DNA from 3 places in the Desulfofundulus sp. TPOSR genome. Region 3 is predicted to be linked to each of the others. Evidence: predicted binding sites of a transcription regulator. Region 3 holds the regulator's gene; each other region holds the start of a gene.
The links. Region 3 encodes LexA, which represses DNA repair genes until DNA is damaged. Its sites were predicted from a motif close to CNAACANNTGTTNG; they were not measured.

Region 1: dinB (DNA polymerase IV) is a predicted target of LexA. The motif match lies at 5,505-5,518, and genes of this name have one in related genera.
Region 2: recA (recombinase RecA) is a predicted target of LexA. The motif match lies at 4,090-4,103, and genes of this name have one in related genera.

What each region holds. Positions count from the first base shown of each region.
Region 1 is NZ_JAAOEF010000001.1:1,197,687-1,205,413, forward strand. It holds gene G7K71_RS05915 (histidine kinase) at 200-1,798, shown strand; gene G7K71_RS05920 (response regulator transcription factor) at 1,802-2,416, shown strand; gene G7K71_RS05925 (PAS domain-containing protein) at 2,472-3,908, shown strand; gene G7K71_RS05930 (hypothetical protein) at 3,916-4,209, opposite strand; gene dinB (DNA polymerase IV) at 4,193-5,458, opposite strand; gene G7K71_RS05940 (CoB--CoM heterodisulfide reductase iron-sulfur subunit B family protein) at 5,595-6,446, opposite strand; gene G7K71_RS05945 (4Fe-4S dicluster domain-containing protein) at 6,526-7,095, opposite strand; gene G7K71_RS05950 (4Fe-4S dicluster domain-containing protein) at 7,137-7,727, opposite strand, start outside.
Region 2 is NZ_JAAOEF010000004.1:546,100-553,826, forward strand. It holds partial or broken gene G7K71_RS18370 (helix-turn-helix domain-containing protein) at 1-61, opposite strand, end outside; gene G7K71_RS18375 (helix-turn-helix domain-containing protein) at 98-346, shown strand; gene G7K71_RS18380 (hypothetical protein) at 350-784, shown strand; gene G7K71_RS18385 (helix-turn-helix transcriptional regulator) at 792-1,016, opposite strand; gene G7K71_RS18390 (helix-turn-helix domain-containing protein) at 1,102-1,332, shown strand; gene G7K71_RS18395 (hypothetical protein) at 1,350-1,664, shown strand; gene G7K71_RS18400 (helix-turn-helix transcriptional regulator) at 1,955-2,182, opposite strand; gene G7K71_RS18405 (LexA family transcriptional regulator) at 2,348-2,986, shown strand; gene recA (recombinase RecA) at 3,001-4,077, opposite strand; gene G7K71_RS18415 (helix-turn-helix domain-containing protein) at 4,214-5,284, opposite strand; gene ltrA (group II intron reverse transcriptase/maturase) at 5,437-6,696, opposite strand; gene G7K71_RS18425 (ATP-binding protein) at 7,312-7,727, opposite strand, start outside.
Region 3 is NZ_JAAOEF010000001.1:147,917-155,643, forward strand. It holds gene sucD (succinate--CoA ligase subunit alpha) at 1-502, opposite strand, end outside; gene sucC (ADP-forming succinate--CoA ligase subunit beta) at 535-1,650, opposite strand; gene G7K71_RS00895 (Fe-S-containing hydro-lyase) at 1,729-2,283, opposite strand; gene G7K71_RS00900 (fumarate hydratase) at 2,313-3,155, opposite strand; partial or broken gene G7K71_RS00905 (sigma 54-interacting transcriptional regulator) at 3,419-5,124, opposite strand; gene lexA (transcriptional repressor LexA) at 5,280-5,888, shown strand; gene G7K71_RS00915 (DUF1847 domain-containing protein) at 5,914-6,552, opposite strand; gene G7K71_RS00920 (succinate dehydrogenase/fumarate reductase iron-sulfur subunit) at 6,617-7,270, opposite strand; gene G7K71_RS00925 (FAD-dependent oxidoreductase) at 7,273-7,727, opposite strand, start outside.

The DNA of each region.
Region 1 (7,727 bases), 1.0 Mb from region 3:
AACAGATGAAGCATATCGTTCTTTAAGGTGAATTTTTTTGTTCACACAACGGCGATTTTTGGGTCTTGGGTGCACAATATGGAAATAATTAGGACCTTGTGCCGTAACCAGAAGATCCCCGCAGGATTTATGCCACCCGTGCCGTATTTATTCATTAAATCCGGCGTGAAAATAAAGAACCTGATACGAAGGTGAAAAAATGAAAAAAAACAGGACCTGGCTACGGGGAGCGGCCTTATTAATTCTGGTGCTCCTGCCAGCCCTGCTGTTATTTTATACAGGTTACACATTACCCCGGCAGCTTAACAGGCTGGAGCGGGAAATTCAACGCCAGTTAAAATACAGTGAAATATCAGCGGACATTTATCATCTCACAACCAGCGTCCAGGAATACATCCTTTATGGCGATGAACAGGCCTTGAACAATTTCCGCCATTACATTGCCCAAACGGAAAAGAAGGAGCTGGAACTATATAACCTGGCCGAACAATCCCGCAAGCAGGACATAGCGGAATTAATGACCCTGACCAGGACCTACCGGTCCTTTGTGGAACGGGAAGTAGTCCCCCTCAAAAAATTTAATGACCGTGACAACCGCGAGCTGTTGCTGTGGCAGTACCGGGACCTCACCCGGCAGCTGGTTTACCGGGCTGATTCCCTGGCCGGTGCCGGCCGGCAGGAAAATAAAACCGCCCTGGAGCACGCCGTAGCATTGTTGAATATAAAAGGGCTCCTGATGGTGATCCTTTCCCTTCTCTCCCTGGGAGCCTTTGGGGGAGGATATATGACCGTCCGCCCGTGGCTGGCCCGGCATTTATACCTGGGCACCCTGGTAAGGGATGCTGCAAAGGCGGTCATTTTCATCGACCGGAAAGAAAGGGTGCAGGATATCAACCCGGCAGCGGAAAACCTTTTCCACCTGTCCCGGGAGGCGGTAATGGGAAAAAGCCTGGGGGAAATACTGCTCCTGTACCCCCACCTGCAAAATATCGTACAGCCCCTTTACCACGCCCTGTGGCAAAAGGAAAGAATTACGGACTACCGGTTGGTATTTACCTGGAAAGATGCCAGGATTACCCTGGGCGTGGACTGCACCCCCATCCATTTCCTGCATAAAATAGCCGGGGCCGTACTGGTAGCCCGGAGGACTTCTGAACCTGAGGACGGCAATATTTTGCTGGATACCATTGAAAGGGAGCGCAAGCGCCTCTCCATTGAAATTCACGATTGGATCGGCAGGTACCTGTCCAGCATCATCCACGGCCTGGATTATGTGCTGCGGGTGAACGGGGAAAGGCTGCCGGGGGAAGTACAGGAGAACCTGCTCATGCTGCGCACCCAGTGTCAAAATGCGGCCGTGGACATGAGAAGCATCATGAACGACATTCACCCCTACATCATTGAAAAGGTAGGTCTAATCCCCGCCCTGGAGTCTTACAGCGCCAACTTTGAACGCATGCATAACAAAAAGGTTTACATTTTTTATCACCAGCGCTCCCTGCACCTGCCCAGGGAAAAGGAAATCCTCATTTACCGCATTGTCCAGGAAGCCTTAACCAACGTAGCCAGGCATTCCCAGGCCACAGAGGTGGACATCCATTTCACCGAAACAAACGACAACCTGCAGATAGAGATTTTGGATAACGGAGGAATGCAGGAAACCACGCCGGTGCCGGGAAAAGGATTGTGGGGAATGAAAGAACGGGCCAGGCTGCTTGGCGGGGACCTGGTTTACGGCTTCATGGAAGGCGGTTTTGCCGTTACCCTGACCGTGCCCCTGGTGAAGGGAGGTAAGTAGCAGATGAAGAAGGTCGGAATCATGCTGGTGGAAGATCATAATGTTTTCCGGGAAGGTTTGAAGAAGCTGCTGGACATGGAAGAAAACATGCATGTGGTGGCGGAAGCCGATTCCTTTGCCCAGGCTTTACAAAACATCAACCAGGACGTGGATATTGTTCTGCTGGACATCGGCTTGCCGGACGGGGACGGGCTGGATCTCTGTACACGTTTAGCGGAATTATACCCCCGTGTGAAATTTGTGGCTTTAACTACCTACGACGATGTTACCTTTATCCGTAAGGCCATGGAACGTGGGATTCACGGTTTTGTACCAAAGTATGCCTTTTTTGACGAAATTAAATCGGCTATCAACATGGTCTACAAGGGCGGCACGTACCTTTACCCCGGACTGCAGGCGGAACTGCTGTTAAAACCCGTTACCCCCGGTCTTTCCGACCTGGAAACCAGCATCCTGCAGCTCATTGCCAGGGGGGAAGGCCAGAAAGAAGTGGCCGCCAAACTGTACATCAGCCTTTCCACCCTGCGCCGCCGGATCAGGGGTATCTGCACCAAGTTAGGGGTAAAAACCCTGGAGGAGGCCCTGGCGGTAGCCGCCAAAAGGGGCCTGGTGCGTTAGGAGGATACGGTTTATCCCCCCCATCATCGCGGTGGTCCGTCTAAGGAGCGAGAGTATGAAAAAATACCTCGAAGCCAACAGCGTCCTCTTCATGTTCATAGCTCTCTTTTTCTTAAGCGTCATCACGGCACTCTTTATTATGGAGTTCCGTTTTTTAAAGGGCATCATGACCCAGTACGAGGACAGCATCCGCCAGGTGGCCGTAAATAAAACCAACCTCTTTTTTAATGACCTGCGGGCGGCAACCGAAGGCGCCGCCAGGCAACTTGCCCGGTGGCAGGAAGACAGGAACAGGGCGTTAGGGAAACTGTTTGCTTTTGATTCCCGTATTACGGGCGCCTATATCATTAACGCCAGTGGCCGGATTACTCATGGTACTCCCGACCCTCACCTGAAAGTCATGGCCGGGCAGGTTCTGCAGCTTACGGGGACATCTATCCTGGGAGTGCATAACAACGGCACAGGCCAGGTGGTCGTTACCGTTGTTACACATCTTGACGGGGAATGGCTTGCCCTGGATTACCGGATTAATGATTTCCAACAAGAAATGATCCAGGAGTTTCTGGGCAGTATCTGCAAGGTAGCAGTTTTCGACCAGAACAATTTTCCGGTGGTCTGGCCCTTTGAACCGGAAAAGCTGGATCAATTTACCGGACGTGAAGAAAAGTTCCACCTGGACATGCCGTACGACGTGAGCTCGGTACAGCTGGAACAGCCCCCCTGGAAACTTTACTTTTTCCAGCAGGAGAACAACTTTGACACCTACCGTATCATCACCATCATGTTCCTTTTGTTTGCCCTTTACTGCTGCCTCTACCAGCTGGTGGTGGAGTTGTGGCGGGTAAACAGCGCCCGATCTTACTTTGAAAACATTGACTTCACCATCTTCAACTATATCAACGAGGGCGTGATCATTTCCAACAACGCCGGCCGGATCATTTTTGCCAACATGGCCGCCCATGAAGTTTTTTCGGGAAGAAAAACCATCTTGAAGGATATGCCTTTAAAAGAACTGCTGGGCCACATCGGGGATACCTGCGACGGCAAAAACAAATACGGAACCCTCACCCTGAAAATGTCCGACCGGCTCCTGGAAGCCATCCACTCCCCGCTGATAAAAAAAGGCAAGGTGCTGGGTGCCATCACGGTACTGGGATCGGGAGGCAAGGAAGAAAAAACCTGCCGCAACTTCCTCAGCAAGTTGATTGAATCACTGCCCCTGGGCGTTGTTCACGTGGACAGAAACCACAAGGTGGTGCAGGCCAACCTGATGGCCCGGTGCTACCTGGGCAGCGTTGAACAGGGCATGAGCATCGACGGGGTGGACCCGGAACTGGCCGGGTTCATCTACCGGAACATGGGCTCGTCCTCCATCAAGCCGGTGCTCCTCGCCTCCAGAAATCTTATCGCCGAGGTGATCTACATCTACGACGAAGACGGCAATTATGACGGTGCACTGGTAATCGTTAACGAGCCGGAGGAAGGAGGTTAGGAACAACTCACCTTGCAAGAAAAAAACCGCACGCCGGCCTCTCCGGATTGCCGCCCTCCAGCACCTTCCGGAGCCCTTCCTTCCCCGCTGTTTTCAAAATATCCAACGCAGGCAGCATTTCCGGGACCCTTTTTCGTAAGGAGCCGTATCCGGGAAGCCCGGCCACACAGCCCCAGCGCACTTCCTCCCGCCCCTGTATCCTGACCAGAAAACGGCAGTCACTGCAGGTATGTACGGCCTTTTCCCTCATTTCCGGCAGCATGAGCCGGCGGCTCCACCAAAGTTTATTGCCTTCCATCATCCATCCCCACCCCCATCTGACCTGTTTCCGGCACTTTCATAAGAAAAGACGGTGCGGTACGGGGTGGTTCTGTATAGAATACCCCCGCCGGGGTGAGGGATACGGCCCGGAAAATGGCCTTTTCCCCGTACCGTTTCTTAATGGCATCGCAGGCCTGTTCCGCCCTTTGCCGCCTTTCTCTTTCGCCGAAGAGGGTCAGCTGTTCCGGCAGGCGGGCCGTTAAGCCGCCCAGGGCAAGCCCCACCAGGCGCACCGGCCAGTGCGGGGACCAGTGCTGTTCCAGCAAATCCGCCGCGGCCCGGTAAATATCCCCGGCCAGGCTGGTGTGGAAAGGCAGGGTTTTACGGCGGGACAGCCAGTTAAAGCGGGTGTCTTTAAGGGACAGCACCACCGTTCTGCCGGCATATTCTCCCGCCCGGGCCCGTCGGGCCACCCGGTCGGCCAGTTCCCACAGCACCACCTTGATCTCCTCGCCCCGGTAATCCCGGGGAAGGGTGATTTGTTGCCCGATGCTCTTCACCTGCTTTAAACTGCCGGGATCCACGGGGCTGTGGTCGATACCCCGGGCGCAGAACCACAGGGCTTCTCCGTAGGCCCCAAATCGCCTTTTAAGGACGTCCACCGGAAAGTTGGCCAGGTCGCCAATGGTATGTATGTTCAACTTTCTCAGGTGCTCCTCGTAACGGGGGCCCACGCCGAAAAGTTCCCGCACCGGCAGGGGCCACAGGCGCCGGGGTACATCCTCGAAAGTGAGCTGGGTGAGGCCGTCGGGCTTTTGCAGTTCCGCCGCCATTTTGGCCAGGAGCTTGTTGGGGCCAATCCCCACACTGCAGGTTATGCCCACCTCCTGGCGGATACGCGCCTTTAGCCGGTGGGCAATTTCCACCGGGGAACCCAGGAGCTTGTGACAGCCGGTAACGTCCAAAAAGGCCTCGTCAATGGAAAAGGGCTCCACCAGGGGGGTGAAGTCGTGCAGGATGCGCAGGATACGGGCGGAAAAGCGAACGTAGAGGTCGTGCTGCGGCTTGATGAAGATTCCTTCGGGGCAGGCCAGGCGGGCCTCGGCCACCGTTAGGCCGGTCTTCACCCCTTTGGCCCTGGCCTCGTAGCTGGCGGCCAGGACAATGCCGTGGCGCCTGGCCGGATCCCCGGCAACGATCACGGGCTTGCCCCGCAGGCCCGGATCCAGGGCCTGATGGACGCTGGCAAAAAAGGCGTTCATGTCAACCAGCAAAATGGCCCGGGACATAATAAAACCTCCTGCCCTGAACAAGTGTTCTGATCCCATTTTAGCCAGAACACTTGTTCCAGGGCAAGAGGTAAATTCTACCTGGACCATAAGATACTACACCGGGGCGACCGCTGTCCAGAGACCTCCGCCCGGGCTACCCCACCAGGGAAAAGCGCTGCAACAAAGGGAAGGGATCGACCAGGTGTTTCTTCAACCAGCCGGGTGCCTCCCCCAACCCGAAAGCCAGGCCCATTAATTCGGTAAAGTAAAACACGGGGATGCCCTCTTGGGCCGCGCGGCGCATCTCCAGATTGTTCTGGCACAACGGACAGGCAGTAACCAGTGCGTCGGCCCCGGCTTCCCGGGCGGCAGCTAAAAGGCGGGCAACCAGCTGCTCCACCACCTCCGGCCGGGTCAGGGAAAGCCCGGCCCCGCAACAGGAGGTTTTATAACACCAGGGAACCGGCTCCGCCCCCAGGGCGGCAGCCAGCTCATCCAGGGAGGTGGGGTCCTCGGCCCGATCAAAGGGGCGCACTTCCGGAGGGCGTACCAGCAGGCACCCGTAGTAGCAGGCCACCTTCAGGCCGGTCAGGGGTTTGCGCACGGCCCGGGCCACCTCATCACAGCCCACCCGGTCCTTCACTATTTCCAGAAAGGAATAAATCTGGATCTTGCCCGTGTAAGAAAAGCCGGCCAGCTTTTCCGCCCGGGCCTTTTCTGCGGGGTCATGCCTCATCTCGTAGTCGGCCTTGGACAGCCGGGTATAACAGGCCGAGCAGGGCACCACCAGGTCCCGCCCCTGCTCCTGGGCCAGGGCGATGTTGTGGGCCGCCAGACCCAGGGCCAGGTCTTTGTTCACCGCGTGAGCGGAGGAGGAGCCGCAGCAGGTCCAGCCGGGCAGCTCCACCAGCTCCAGCCCCAGGGCCCCGGCCACCGCCCGGGTGGAAAGGTTGTATTCCACCCCGGTGGCCTCCAGGGAACAGCCGGGATAATAGCTGTATTGCATGATGATGCACCTCTTCTTTCAGGAAACATTTCAGCCGGAAAGGTATTGGTTGTCATAAGGAGCACGGCGTTGTCCCCGCTTACTCCTGCCCGCCGGCCCGTTCAAAAATCCGCCGCACCGCCGGGTCTTTTTTCAGCCGCGGCACCAGGGGCAGCTTGCCCCGCCGGAAGAGCTGCCAGCCCAGCTTCATGTCCGCAAAAAGGTTGCCGGTTTTTAACTTGTACTTCAGCATCAACATGGTTTCGTGCACCCGGCCGGCAGCCCGGATTTCATTGAGAAACAGATTATGAAACATTGGGCCGGTCTCACCGGCAGGGGTGATACCACGCTCAACGGCCATTTGTTTTAATGTGTCCATTACCCCTGCAATGCGGATGCCGTTGGGACAGCGCAGGCCGCAGGTTTCACAGGACGTACAAAGCCAGATGGTCCTGCTCCTCAACACCGCGTCCCGGGCCCCGTACTGAATCAGGCGCATAATTTCATTGGGCGTATAGTCACCCTCCTGGGTGGGGTAACAGCCGGAGGCGCATTTCTGGCACTGGAAGCAGAGCTCCAGGGGCTGGCCGCTTAAGCGGGCCACCTCTTCCCGGAACGCCGCATCCACTGTTACTGCCCCTGCCGGAAGGTGGAGAGTGGCCGTAGCCATGAAAACTCACCTCGCATCACTCACATCACCGCCGCCCGGCGTTACCGGGGCTCCAGCTCGTGCTCCTTGTAGGTGGTCAGGGGAGGCGGCTCATCCATGCTGGCACCGGGCACATAGGAGAAGAGGTCCTGCAGCTTTTGCCCGATGGTGCGGAAAAGAAGGGTCAGGGGGATCTTGCTGGGACATCCGCTCTCACACTGGCCGCAGCCCACGCAGCTGACGCCCATGTGATGCATGCGCGTCAGGTGATACAGCAGCGTGTCGGTGGGCAGCTCCAGCGCACCCCGGGCCGCCGCCCAGTGCAGGTACCTGGACGGCTCGTGTTCAAACAGGTTGCTGTCAAAAACACACTCCCGGCAGACACAGATGGGACAAACCTCCCGGCAGTTATGGCAGCCCAGGCAGGGGGCCAGTTCATCCAGCAGCCGGTTGACGTCCGCAACCCGTGAAGCAAAATCCCGGCACATTTCCTGCGCCAGCTCCCGGCGCTCTTTTTGCAGGGATTCCACCAGGGACTGCCTGGCCGCCGGTAATTCCCCGGGCACTAAAATGCCGCCGTCAAAGAGAGCGTCCAGGTTAACCCGTTCATCGTCGCAGGCAATGTAGAGCTCCCGGTGAACATCACAGCCCAC
Region 2 (7,727 bases), on a different contig from region 3:
AGTTTTCGTAGTGACTTATCATTGCTTTGCTGACGCCAAGTAGCTGTGCCAATTTTTCTGCAGATAGCCCAACACTTAACTGTCAAGAGGGTTTTTAATGTTCAACCGACAAACATTTGCCATTCGCTTGAAGCAACTCCGTAAACAAAACAATGTTTCTATGCAAAAGCTGGCTGAAGCGCTCAACTTAAAAAGTAAAGCGGCCATAAGTCAGTTTGAGAATTGCGTTAATCTCCCGTCACTTGATACTCTTGTCGCTCTCGCCGACTTCTTTGACGTCAGCATCGATTTCTTGCTTGGCCGCACCGATAATCCGCACAGCCATAAATCCTGGAAAGGAGAATGATCCATGCCCGAACAGCTACTTAAAGAAATCCTGGGCGAACTTAAGGTTCTTAACCAGCGTATCGGCAGCCTGGAAGAAGGCCAGCAGGAACTTGTCAAGCGTGTCGCCGGCCTGGAAGAAGGCCAGCAGGAACTTGCCAGGCGTGTCGGCAACCTGGAAGAAGGCCAGCGTAACTTTGCCGGACGCATGGAAAGGATAGAAACGCGGATGGACAAACTTGGTTCCCATTTAAACAGGCTTGAACTTCGTATCGAGGAAGAAATCATCGACAAGATCCGCGCCCTATTTGACGGTTACAATCTTAGAGGCGATCAAATTGGGAGCTTAAGGAAACACCTCGACGAACGCCTTGATGTTATGGCCCTGGACATCAACTACTTGGTAAGAAAAACAGCCCAACAGGAGTTTGTAATCCAGGAATTAAGGCGGGCCAAATAGGTCGGTTTCACTCTCCACCGGGTCCGGCTTCGTCCCGGCTTATAGCTAACAACTCGCCGGCCGGAATGCCGAAGAATTTCTCCAGGCGCTGGGCCACCTCCCAGGAGGGATTATGGTGGCCATGCTCGATTTCGCAATAAGTTGATTTAGCCAAACCGAGATATCTTGCTACATCTACCTGTTTTAGATTTTTATTTGTTCTAGCTTTAATGAGATTATGACGAAGTCCCATAGTACCACTCCAGTTAGTTCGGATATTCCGAACCACCCTAACTTTATTGTAGTTCGGGATATCCGAACTGTCAAGAGGTTGTTCCATGATTTCCAAAGTTTTTTCGGCGCGACTCAGGCAATTAAGGAAAGCTAACAATCTCACCCTTGAGCAAGTTGGTCAAGCCATCGGTATGCGTAAAAGTTCGCTGAGTGACATAGAAAACTGCAAACAACCCATCAGCTTTGACGCGGCCATCCGCCTCGCCGACTTCTTTGACGTCAGCATCGATTTCTTGCTTGGCCGGACTGACAACCCCAAAAGCCACAAATCGTAAGCGAAAGGAGAATAGCCATGACCAATGAGGAATTCCAGAGCCTCGTGCTTCAGCAGCTTGGAAAGATTAATAAACGTCTCGATTCTCTTGAAGAGGGCCAGCTCCATCTAGCAACCCGCCTCGACAACGTGGACAACAAGGTGGACAAGCTAGGGCTTCGCCTCGAAAACGAAGTTATCGACAAGGTGCGTGCCCTCTTTGACGGTTTCGCATTGAGGGGCGACCAGATCGAACGACTGCAAAAACACCTCGATGAACGCCTGGACAGCATCGAAACAGACACCCGTTATCTCGTTGCCAGGGTCGCAAGGCTGGAGAAGCTGGCGAAGTAGGTGCGTGTTTCCTGCCCGGTCATGTCCACCTCTTATTCACCCCGGTCATGTCCACCTCTTATTCACTGCGATGCAGGTTGTTTAGGCTCCTCAGCGATAATTTTTAGCTGGTGCATCCTCCCGGCGTTTTCCCTCCGCCGGGTCTAGTTAACTGGTTAACTGCGTTGCACTGCGCTCCTGGGTCAGGGTAATCCCCTCTCCCTTGCCGCCATCTTTACAGCGGCCGGGGACAGGAGACTATATTTATTTGCTCTCTGGAAGGTCATTCCATGTTTTCGCAGAAGTATTACTTACGTGCCCGCTGAACATGACTTAAGGTAATCAAACTGCTCATAAAAAAGCCATTCCACGGACACTCCGAAAAATTTTGCCAGTCTAACTTTGATATGTTTCCTTGGTTCCCGTCTTCCGGCCTCAATGTGAGCAATCATACTTTGAGAAATGCCTATCGCTTCAGCCACTTGTTCTTGTGTGAGACCAGCTTTTACTCTTAAATCTATCAATCGTTCATTTTTCAAAATCTTTTCACCTGCCTTTGTTATGACTCAAGGTAATGCCTCTCTTGGTCTTAATTATAATTACCTTGGGTAATTTAGTCAATGCCTTTTTACAATAATATTTCTAATGGTAATATGACTTTACCATGACGAATGGTAATACTAGAATTTGTATAGGTGATTATTGTGACCATTTTTGGTAAGAGGTTAAGAGAGCTTCGAGAGAAAAAAAACCTTTCTCAAGAAGCATTAGGAAAGCTTTTTCATTTAAGCCAAAGTATGATCGCTCATTACGAAGCAGGGCGAAAGCAGCCCAGTCAACAGACCCTAAGACAGATGGCCGATTTTTTCGGTGTATCTATTGATTACTTGCTCGGAAGAACCAATGACCCCCGGCCGGTGGATAAAATCATCGAAGACATAGATGGCTGGCCTCGTGGCCCTACGGTATCAATACCCATCCTCGGTGTTATCCGGGCCGGGGAGCCCATATATGCAGACGAGAACATTATCGACTGGGTGGAAGTGCCGGCCGAAGAAGTAAAAAACGGGGAATATTTTTATCTCCGGGTTAAAGGAGACAGTATGATCGGCAGCCGCATCTATCCCGGAGACATAGTGCTGGTACGCCGCCAGGAAACGGTGGACAACGGCCAGATAGCCGTTGTCCTTGTGAACGATGAGGAAGCCACCCTTAAGCGGGTAAAATTTCTTGAGGAAGCCGTCATTCTTTACCCGGATAATCCCAAATATCAGCCGCAGATATACCGGATTGATGAGGTACGAATACTCGGAAGGGTGATAAAAGTGGAATTTGAACCGTAAAAAGGAACCCGGAGCTACTCCGGGTCTTTTACCAACGGGATAACCTTGTTTTCTAAAGGCTTCATTTCATTACCGCCGGCAATAGCGGCTTTTATTTTTTCAACTATCTGGGCCGTTACTTCCGGGTACGATTTTAAGAACTTCCTCGCGTTCTCCATGCCCTGGCCCAGTTGCTCGCCGTTGAAAGAGTACCACGTGCCGGATTTCTGTATGATGTGCAACTTTTCCCCCATTTCCAGCACATCCCACTCCCTGGAAATCCCTTCACCATGGATCATGCTTACGGTCGTTTCCTTAAATGGCGGCGCAAGTTTGTTTTTGACCACCCTGATCAAGGTTCTGCTCCCGATTATTCCTTCCTTGTCTTTGATGTTTTCCTTCTTCCTCACCTCCAGGCGCATGGAGGCGTAAAATTTGAGCGCCCTGCCGCCTGGTGTTGTCTCCTGAATGGAGTTGAAGTTGCCGTGTCCCCCGCCCACTTTTTCCCGCAACTGATTGATGAATATAACCAAAGTCCTCGTTTTGTTGACAATGGCGGCGAGTTTGCGCAATGCCTGAGACATCAGACGGGCTTGCAGGCCGACCTGGAGTTCACCCATTTCCCCTTCTATTTCCGCCTTTGGCACCAGGGCCGCCACGGAATCTATCGCTATCACGTCTATCGCGCCGCTTTCGATGAGATCCTCGCAAATGTTCAGAGCCTGCTCCCCATAATCGGGCTGTGAAACGAGCAAGTTCTCAATGTCCACCCCGAGTTTCTTGGCGTACAGCGGGTCAAGCGAATGTTCCGCGTCTATAAATACCGCGGTACCTCCCGCTTTCTGCGCTTCGGCTATGGCATGCAGGGCAACGGTGGTCTTACCCGAGGACTCCGGTCCGAACAATTCAACAATGCGTCCGCGCGGCAGGCCACCAATGCCGGTTGCAATGTCCAAAGACAGTATTCCGGTGGGTATCGCTTCCACGTTCATTCTCGGGTTTTCACCGAGGCGCATGATGGACCCATCACCATATTTCTGCCTGATCCCCTTTAAAGCGTTTTCAAGCACTTCCTCCCTGGTGGCCGGCTTATCTTTCTCCGCTCTTGCCATTTCGCGCACCCCCAAACATATGTTTTACTGGATTATAAAACAAAGCCCGTTCTGATGCAAGGAAAATGTTGCCATGGGGGTGATAAGTTACGGTAGCACATGGAAAAATCCATAAACTAACGAAAAACCAGATAACTCAAGAGAGATAAAGGGATTTCAGCAATTCCCGTTTTTTCAGCTTCTCGTGTTCCTCGGGATCCATTTTAGTTTCCGCTTTCTCCGTTTTACTTTCCGCTTTCTTTATTTTTGATTTATTCTTTTCGACACGGCCCTGCGGCCGCCCGGGTTCGTGCCTGTAATCTTCCCTGAGTGCGGCAACCAGCAGGCCGGGGACGTTCCTGATTTCCGTACCGCTACCCATTTCACTGATAAGTTTGATTTTCTCCCTGATCTTTTCTTTTGGAAACTCCAGCAGGAGTTCTTCCAGGAACTCTGAAGGCACCCGGGCACCGGTGGCCACCAGCACTGCCGCCTGCAACTCCCCCAGAACAGCGGCGTTAAGGCAGGGATGGGTACTCGTTACAGGTTCACCCGGCGTTTCGCCGCGGTTGTCTGCGGGCACATTATCTCCCGGTTTTTGGTCTTCATCAATGGTACCATGATCAACATCAACAACAACAAATATATTATTATTTAATTCGTCTGAACCCATGGTAAGAGGGGGGGTGAAATTTTTACAGACCCCCCTCTGAAATTCGGAAAGTGGGGGGTGTGAAATTTTTTCACACCCCCCGGCATGATCCACCCGGGTAAGAGGGGGGTCTGTATTTTTTACACACCCCTGTCCGGAATCAGGAGTTTCTTCCCCCTCGTTTTGAATAATCTGCTGCAGTTTTTCAAAAACAGGTGCCAGGTCATATTCATTGCTCAGCTGGCCGTTGCTGGAATCGTACCTGTTGCGGACAACGATCAGTCCCTTTTCAACCAGGCTTTTTTTATAGGAATGCAGGGTCTTTTCACTCACGCCGGTTAACTTGCTGAGTTCCCTGATGGAGGGATAAGGATCCTTAACGGTCCACCGGTAGCTCAAAAGGTGGCAGATAAAAGCCACCTCCTGGAAGGAAAGTCCCAATTCCCTCTGGTAACGGAACAAAGCGGTGGGAATGGGAGCCACACCCTGCTCGGCAATTGTCCTGCCGTAAAGTTCGTAAAAACGGTTCGGATTTCCATTTTCCTGCTTGACAACGCCCGGGGTTTCCACTATCATAGCCTTAAGAAACTCCTTTCTTTTGCCATACGCTTGCAGGAGCGCATGGCATTTTTGTTTTGGACCTCCCTCCCGGAAGCCCATCGAGTAGGAGGGGGCGGCTAGCCCCCGTCCTCTCACACCACCGGACATGCGGGTCCGCATCCGGCGGTTCACCAAGCTTGACGAAGATAAGAATAGCGTTCGGTTAAGCTCATCAGGCCCTGGGACTGCCAGTAGGCGTTGCCCAGGGCTCTATTCATTGGCCCGTAGGCCATCCGCCATGGCCCTTTGCGAGCGTTGGCGAATCCATGTACCACCCATTCAGGCAGTCCCAGTGCACGCAGCTCGCGGTACCTTGTCCGCACTCGCTTCCACTGCTTCCAGAGGCACATGCGCAGCCTCCTCCGCATCCAGCCTTCCAGGTTCCTGAAAATGCTGGGCGTTTCGGCCAGGGCAAAGTAGCCCATCCATCCGCCCAAGTAGGCGTTTAGCCGCTCTATGCGCTCGGCCATGCTTACGGGCTTATTCCGGGAAGTTATCTCCCGGATTTTCATCTTCACCCGTTTGATGGTTTGCGGTGCCAGGCGGATAAGGATTCGCCCTGCCTTGGCCTTGTACATGCTAAACCCCAGGAATTTCAGTTTCCACGGCCGGTCTACCGCGCTCTTTTGTTCGTTGATTTTGAGCTTCAACCGCTCCTGCAGGAACTTACGAATACTGGCCATGACCCTTTCTCCCGCCCGCTTGCTTTTGACGTAGATGTTACAGTCGTCTGCATAACGGACAAACTTGTGGCCCCTCTTTTCCAGTTCTTTGTCCAGGTCGTCCAGCAGGATGTTGGCCAGGAGCGGGCTTAAGGGTCCACCCTGCGGCGTCCCTTCCGCCGTCTCTATGACCACTCCGTTCATCATGACACCTGCCTGGAGATAACGGCGAATAAGTATAAGTATCCTCTTATCCGTCACTTTCCGGGCCACTCGGGCCATGAGAATGTCGTGGTTTACCCGGTCAAAGAATTTCTCTATGTCCAGGTCCACGGCCCATTCGTATCCCTCTTCCACGTATTGACGCGCTTTCCTTACCGCGTCATGGGCTCTCCTTCCGGGCCGAAACCCGTAACTGGCCTCTGAAAATTGCGGGTCGAAAATGGGCGTCAATACTTGCAGGAGAGCCTGCTGGATCAGGCGGTCCATTGCGGTAGGTATCCCTAATAGCCGTTTGCCTCCCCCGGGTTTCGGGATTTCGACCCGGCGCACGGGCATCGGTCTATAGGTACCTGTGAGCAGTTCCTCCCGGATGCGCGGCCATTCGGCACGAATTTGGTCCCGAAGCCGTTCGGTCGGGATGCCATCTACGCCGGGCGCGCCTCCGTTTCTCTCTACCCGCTTCAGGGCGGCCAGCATGTTCTCCCTGGCCACCACCTGTTCCATCAGGCCGCTATCCTGACCCCCGCGAGGTGTCGCCCCGCCTTGTGCCGGAGAAGGACTCGGCCCTCCCGCGGTCCCCCGTGGCTTCACCACTTCCTCCCGCGGGCAGGCCCCTTCCGGGGTTTTCTGCTGTCTTCGCCCTTCTCGCGAACGCACCGGTCTCACCTCTGACTTGATGTTCGGGCCTTCCCCTGGAGTTCATGACCCCCAGGGTACTATGCCCTCTGCTGACTCCTGCCGGTTCAGCCGTGCCTCTCGACACGGGTTACCAGCTCTACCTGGCTTATCCGGCAGGCCTCCCCGGGTAAGAGCGTTAACCTTCACCCCGCGCCCGCCCCATATACTCCGCCGTCCCTTGGCAGCCTGGGATTTCGCTGTGTTGTGCCAGCTCATCCGAACGGCTTAGCCTCTTATGGGGTTCTTGTTCATCGGGCCGTGGTTTTGCCGCCGGCTTCCTTCGGATTCCACCTCGCGATGGACACCCTTGCCTTTGGCTAGCAGACTCGTGCTGCCTCGCCTGCAGTGGACTTTCACCACCAAGTTAACGCCCATGCCGGGCGCACACAAAAAAACCCCGCGTGATTATCACGCAGGGTTTTACTTAAAATGGAAAGTGGCTTACCTCGTATCCTGGCGCCTGTATGGCGGCTTGGGGAAATCAATTCTAACAGGCTGCTTTAGTCTTCGGTTCGCCAGAATCATTTCCCCAGGAAACAGGTTGGTGATAACTGCTTTAGTTTGCTTATCAAAAATTTCGTAAGCAGGACGTGAAAGTTCTGTCGTACCGGTTATACCCACCAAACTCGTCGAACAATTTTCATAAACCTGATGATGAATATCGGATCTAAATTGTTGGGCGGTGAAAAGGGTTATTCCTTCGGCGCGACCAACCCGAGCCAGATCGACAATTTCCCTTCCCAGAGCACTGAGTTTTGAACCTGTAGGTACATAGCGATTAAGCTCATCAACGAGGATAATAACGTGCTCAGGGATCGCATCCCTATTTTCCCTACATGCCTCTTTTAACCTATGTA
Region 3 (7,727 bases):
TGGCTGTTAGATTGGCCACGATCTCGTAGGTCAGGGTGCCGCTGCGTGCCACCACACCAATGTGGCCCGGCACGAAGAACTGATTGGGTGGAATGCCAATTTTGCACCGTCCCGAGGAAACAATCCCAAAGGTATTAGGGCCAATCACTATTGTGCCCCGTCGCCGGGCAAAAGCAATGATCTCCAGCTCATCATGGACGGGAATATGCTCGGTAATAATGACTACAACCCGCACGCCGGCGGCAATGGCTTCAAAAGCGGCATCTTTGGCAAAGGGAGCCGGAATGAAAAGCACGGAGGCATCAATTTGATGGTTTTCCATGGCCGCAGCCACGGTATCATACACGGGAACCCCTTCCACCTTCTGGCCGCCCTTACCCGGGGAAACCCCGGCAACAATCCGTGTTCCATAGGCCAGCATCTGCTTGGTATGAAACGTGCCCTGGTTACCCGTTATCCCCTGAACCAGAACATTGGTTTTTTCATCAACTATAATGGCCACTCCTGACCGCTCCTTCCTTATCGAGGGTGTCTTTAACCCTGGGCTCTGGCCAGTTCTACAGCCTTGGCCGCAGCCTCATGCATAATTCTGTAGGCTTCAATGCCATTTTCCCTGAGGATGCGTACACCCTCTTCTTCATTGGTACCAACTAGACGAATGACTACCGGAACATTGATTCCCTTCTCCTGCTTCACCTTGACCAGTGCCCTGGCCACATCATCACACCGGGTAATGCCCCCAAAGATGTTAATGAAGATCACCCGTGGGTTGGTGGAAAGAAGGATCTCTAATGCTTTGGCTGTGGCCTCCATCCCGGTGCCGCCGCCGGCATCCAGGAAATTGGCTGGCGCACCGCCGTAATGCTGGATGATATCCAGGGTACCCATGGTAATGCCAGCACCATTTGCCATAACAGCAATATTCCCATCCAGCTGAACGTAAGAGAGCCCCAGGGCGTGGGCCTGCCGTTCGGCCTCGGTACGGTCATCCACTACGGGCAGATCCTTTTGCCGGTACAGGGCCTCGTCATCGATAGTCACCTTGGCATCGGCGGCAATTAATTTTTCGCCGCTCAACACCAGCGGGTTGATCTCTACCAGCTCGGCGTCCTTCTCCCGGAAAATACGGTAAAGGGTAGGCAACAAACGGCCAAATTCCTTGGCCACCGCGCCCGTCAGACCCAACCGGCGGCAAACTTCCCGGCACAAATAGGGCTGGATACCCAGGCAGACATCCAGGTGTTCCTTGATGATAAATTCATCGGGGACCTCTTCAATATCCATGCCGCCCTGGGCGGAGGCAATTAAAACCGGTGCTTTGGCAGCCCCGTCTACGGTAATGGCCACATAAAACTCATGATCGATGGCCAGCTTTTCTTCCACCAGGACCATCTCCACTTTCAGGCCCTGGACCGTCATGCCCAGAACCTGGGCAGCTGCCTCGCGGGCCTCTTCCGGGGTATCGGCAAACTTAATCCCGCCCCCCTTACCCCGCTTACCCGAAAGCACCTGGGACTTGATTACCACCGGTGCCCCGATTTCCGCCGCTACTGCCGCCGCTTCATCCGGGGAGGTGACCATCTTACCCCGGGGTACGGTCAAACCGTAGCGGGCAAAAAGCTCCTTGCCCATATATTCATAGAGTTTCACAATTTTTCCCCCTTTGGCCTGACCCTTTTATTTAGTCCCACGAAAAAATTTTTACTAAATTAAGGAAACTACCAGCCGTTACCGGCCGGCATAAATTTTGACTCCTTCTTCGTACAAATCGCCGCCCAGAATATCATTAACCACAATTACCGGAAAGTCCTCCACCACCAGCTCGTGGATAGCCTCCGGACCCAGTTCCGGATAAGCCACTACCCGGCATGATTTGATGGCCCGGGCCAGCAATGCTGCTGCACCTCCCACGGCAGCAAAATAAACAGCCTTGTATTGCTTCATGGCTTTAATTACTTCCGGAGAGCGTTTCCCCTTGCCAATCATACCCTTCAAACCCAGGGCAATTAAGCGCGGCGCATAGGGGTCCATCCGGCCACTGGTGGTAGGACCAGCCGAACCTATTACTCGCCCGGGTTTAGCCGGCGAAGGTCCCACGTAGTAAATAACCTGTCCCTTGATGGGAATGGGCAGCTCTTCCCCCCGGTCCAGCAACTCCACCATTTTTTTATGGGCCGCATCCCGGGCCGTATAGAGTATACCGTTTAACAAAACCCGCTGACCAATGCGCAGCTTCTCTACCACCTCATCGGTAAGCGGAGTTGTCAACCTGATCTGGAGCAAATTTTTCTACCTCCTACACAATACCCGCGTTAGAGTATTGCTTCTTTGTGCCGGCTGGCATGGCAGTTAATGTTTACTGCCACCGGCAAGCTCGCTATATGGCACGGGAAGACTTCCACGTGCACCGCCAGAGCAGTGGTGCGACCGCCCAGGCCCTGGGGCCCGATGCCCAGATTATTAATGGCCTCCAAAAGCTCCCTTTCCAGGCAGGCAATCTCGGTATCAGGATGGGGTTGTCCCAACGGGCGCAGGAGAGCTTCCTTGGCCAGCAAGGCGGCCTTTTCAAAGGTGCCCCCAATACCCACACCCACCACCACGGGCGGACAGGGATTGGGGCCGGCTGCTCTTACCTGCTCGATGACAAACTTTTTAACCCCCTCCACCCCTTCAGCCGGCTTAAGCATGCGCAGGCCGCTCATGTTCTCACTGCCGCCCCCCTTGGGAGCAACAATGATCTTTAGTTTATCACCGGGGACAATGCGGGTGTGAATCACCGCCGGCGTATTATCCCCCGTATTTTTGCGGCGCAGGGGGTGATCAACGATGGATTTACGCAGGTAACCCTCCTGGTAACCCCGGCGCACCCCTTCGTTTACTGCCTCGTACAGGTCCCCCCCGGTAATGACCACTTCCTGCCCCACTTCCAGAAAAACAACGGCAAAACCGGTGTCCTGGCACATGGGGACCTGCTCCTCCCGGGCAATACGGGCATTTTCCAGCAACTGTTGCAGGACATCCCTCCCCGTGAGGGAAATTTCCTGATCCAGGGCCTCTTTGAATGCCTCCAGTACATCTTCACCCAGCTCGTAGTTTGCTTTCTGGCATAATTCGGCTACCGTGGCTGTAATGGTAGCAGCGTCTACAAGGCGCAAAAAGCCTTTCCCTCCTTCCACCTTTACTGAGCAACTATTTCACAAGTGCAATTTTTATACCAAATGCAGGACAAACCGGCCAATAAATCAAAAAGTGTTTTTACCGCCTACTCCAGGGCAATTCTAAAATAAAAAATAAAAGGGGTGTCACCCTCTTTTTCTAAACTTTATAAAGAGAGACTGGAGATATAGATTACTTCTAGGGTAAAAAGGATAGACACTTTGTTCTAACCTTTAGAATTAGTCTAATAATTATAATCTTGTTAATTGGTGAAATCTTCAGTTCGACTTTTCTTTAGCTTGTTATACAGTGTGGCCAGGGAAATATTCAGCGCCTGGGCGGCCCGCCGCTTGCCTTCCACACTGGTGCCAAATTTGGCGATAGCTTTTCTGATCAGCAATTGTTCCATCTGATCAATGGGGATAAGCTCAATATCCCGTTCCGGGGATGCCTTAAACTGGCTGACATGTTGGATAAAATGTTTCTTGGTAAAAATCTCTTCGTCTACGGTCACCATCACCCGTTCAAAGACATTTTCCAGTTCCCGCACATTTCCAGGCCAATCGTAGCTGTAGAGAATTTCCTCGGCATCCTTGGACAAACCCTTCACTTTTTGCCCAGTTTGCGGTTAAGTTTGATAATCAAGTTGTTGATCAAAATAGGTAAATCTTCCTTGCGCACCCGCAAGGGCGGAATGGTAATTTCGACTACGTTTAGCCGGTAGTAGAGGTCTTCCCGGAACCTGCCCTGGCGGATTAATTCCCGCAGGTTGCGGTTGGTGGCCGCAATAACCCGTACATCCACTTTAATGGTCTGGGTGCCTCCCACCCGCTCAAACTCCATTTCCTGCAAAACCCGGAGCAGTTTTCCCTGCAAGTTCAGGTTCATATCACCAATTTCATCGAGAAAAATGGTTCCACCATGGGCCAGTTCAAACTTGCCGATCTTGGATTTAACGGCTCCGGTAAAGGCTCCCTTAGCGTACCCGAAAAACTCGCTCTCCAAAAGGCTGTCCGGGATGGCGGCACAGTTAACCTTAATAAACGGCTTATCCCTGCGGGGGCTGGCATGATGGATGGCATGGGCAAACAACTCTTTACCCGTACCGCTCTCTCCCAGCAACAGAACGGTGGAGTTTGTACGGGCTGCCCTCTCAGCCACCTGGATACAGCGACGCAATTCGGCACTGTTGCCCAGGATATCGGCAAAAGTGTATTTACTGGTGGTAACCTGGCCGAATTTATCGGAGAGATTCTCGATAATGCTGGTGCTCTGGCGCAATTGTTCCATTAAATTCATGACGTCGGTAAAGTGCTGAAAAACCACCACCGCTCCTTCCATCTTGCCATCCACAAAGATGGGGGCGGCGTTGGAAATGACTTCCGCATTGCTCCCCCCTACCTTTGTACGGTGCCCCACCACGCTGCGGCCGGTGCGCAACACCGTGGCCAGAGCTCCATCGGGGGAAGCTTCAAAAATATTCTGTCCAATCCTTTCCTTTTCGCTGATGCCGGTAATCCGGGTAAAGGCCGGATTGACGTACTTGATCACCCCGCGGGAGTCCGCCACTTCGATGGCCTCCTGGACCGAATCCAGGATGGCGGCCAGTTCTCCCTGCACCCGCCGTGCTTCAAGCAACTTCTCCTTTTCCCTTAATACGGCCAGCATAAGATCCAGCGCCCGGGCCTCCATGATGGACGTTCCCCGCGGCTTTATCCGGTGCAGGTTCATCTGGGTCTCCGGATCTCCGGTAGCTTCGATCAAAACATCCACGCCAGGCAGGCGCACCATTTCCATATAATCGGCAGTGGTAAAAACCCCGTCCGCAGCCGCAGCTTTAATTCCCGGTGATGAAGGATCGGGATCGGCCACCCCCAAAATTTCCACATCTCCCACAGCCTTTAACATGCGGTAAATGGAATAACCGTCTTCATTGCCTCCGATAATGGCTACGGTCAACCTGGGCATGCCGCTTCACCTTCTACGTGGTCCAAATTTACGGGATTATTTCGACGCTTTTTTTCTAATCCCTTCTAAAAAATAAAAAACATTAATTTCGAACAACTGTTTTTTCACCAAGACCTTTATGGTATAATTCAAAAAAAAAGGGAGGTTGACGGGTTATGAACACCGCACTCACTCCCCGGGAGAAGATTATTTTAGAAGTAATTAAAGAAAACATCCGTACCAAAGGCTATCCCCCTTCGGTTCGGGAGATCGGTCAGGTAGTCGGGCTGAAATCCAGTTCTACAGTACATCACTATTTAAAGCGTTTAGAAAACAAAGGCCTATTACGCCGGGATCCCACCAAACCCCGAGCATTAGAACTACGGGAGCATACTTTGCCCTTAAGCCAGCCCGTGCGGATGGTCCCCCTTTTGGGACGGGTGGCTGCAGGTGAACCCATCCTGGCCGTAGAAAACCAGGAAGATGTTTTTCCCCTGCCGGCTAGTTTCACCGGAGAAGGAGAATTCTTCATGCTTACCGTCCGGGGCGACAGCATGATTGAAGCCGGCATCCTGGATGGAGACCTGGTGGTGGTCCGGCGCCAGCCCAGCGCCGACAACGGGGACATTGTGGTAGCCCTTCTGGAAGACGAAGCCACGGTAAAAAGATTCTTCCGGGAGAACGACCATATTCGCCTGCAACCGGAAAACAAGGCCATGTCTCCCATCAGGGTAAAAAACCCGCTAATCCTGGGCAAGGTAGTGGGCTTGCTGCGTAAACTTTAAATTTAAAACCCCTCCCCCCTGTCCCTTAATCTGACTTTTTGTAAGCTGCCAGCTTCGGGGTATAATAATGGGCAGCGTAAACGGCTCCCAGGGGATTATGGGCCAGCACCCGGTCCTTGACTGCCAGAACGGTAACCGGAGCTGCCGAATATTTGATGAATAAACTATCGTGACCGACACAAAGGCCCAATAAAACGTTCAATTCCGTCCCGGCCCGGTTCAATATGTGCGCCTGCGCGATAGGATTGCACATGGGTTCAAATTGACCGGGGCGGACCTTTTGTTCGTCCCGTATACCTAAAAACTCTTTGGGCGTAGAACCGGTCTTGCACATTACCGATTCGACAACAAATCCTGCCTGCTTGAAAATCTTTGCTACCTCGGCTGCTTCCCTGCGCAACCCAACGCAGAAGGCCAGGCCCAATCTGGTAAAGCCAGCCATGCGGCTGAACTGGATGATTTCCTCCAGCCTGGTCCATCTGCGGTAACCGGCAGATTCAGTTAAGGCCGAGTTAAGGGCTAGATTAAATACGCCCGGTTCCTGGTATTCCTTTCTGGCTTCCTCATAAACGCTGCCTTCGGATTTCATGGGACAGTGCTCCGGAATCTTCCCCGCCTGACCCGTGTAGCAAGCATAAATTCCACATTCTGCACACCTGCTCATCATGGTTCACTTCCTTTCTCAAGCGCAAAGGAATGGCACGTTAATGGCCATTCCTTTGTCTGATTTATAAGTGGCATACGTCCTCAGGCACCGTGATTCCTTTGGGACATTTCTCAGGTAAATTTTTAATAAATAGCCTTAAAATGTCACGAGGTACCTTCATCAACTGCAGGCGGGCGGCACCCAGGGCATCCCGGGGATCCAGGGCCAGCCGCAAACCCTTCACCACGGCCGCCGGTTTTACTTCTCCGGGATCGTCCATGGCTGCGTGACAAACCCCACAGAGAATGCAGGTAGCCGGGCTTTCCAGTTTCCGTGCCACCTCCGGCGCCATGCGACCGTCGTGATTGTCCCGGATAACCACCCAGGGAACTACTGCTTTAAGAGATTCAAAGAAGGGGTCCAGATCCACCACCAGGTCTTTCAGCTGCCTGAAATGGGGTAGCGGCTCCAGGGTAATGCGTCCGCCCTCAGTTATGGCGTTACGAATCAGGGTCTGGCAGGCCAGGCCGGGGCGCCCGTTGATACAAAGGGCACAGGAACCACAAATGGCGCTGCGGCAGGAGCGGCGAAAGGATAACCCGGGATCCTGCTGCCAGGCCTGCAGCAGGGCATCCAGCACCGTGTTATGCTCTTCCACCAACACGGTAAATTCTTGAAAGTAGGGTTTTACATCCACTCCGGGGTTAAAGCGGCAGATGTTTAACACCACGTTCATTCCTAGTACCCCCTCTCCTGCGGTGCATAACGGGTGATCTTCACCGGACCGTTACTGAACTCCGGTCCGTCTTTCCCGCGGCGCACAAAAGTATGGCACAGCCAGTTCTGATCATCCCGCTGCGGATAGTCAAGCCGGTAATGGGCTCCCCGGCTCTCGGTGCGGCGCAACGCCCCCCGGGCAATGACTTCACACAAATCTAAAAGGTACCCTACCTCAAGATAATCCATCAGGGCGTAGTTAAAGGGTTGCATTCCGCCGGGGGCCTTAAGCCTTTGGTAACGTTCTTTTAGTACAGCCAGCCGGTTAACCGCATCTTCCAGCTCACTGCCCACCCTGAATACCCCAACCTGGTTGGTCATCAGGTTGGTCATCTCCTGCCGGATGGCAAAAGTGCTGTCCTCCTGAACCCCTTGTCCCCGACCGGCTAACAGGGATGACCAGGATTCATAAGCAC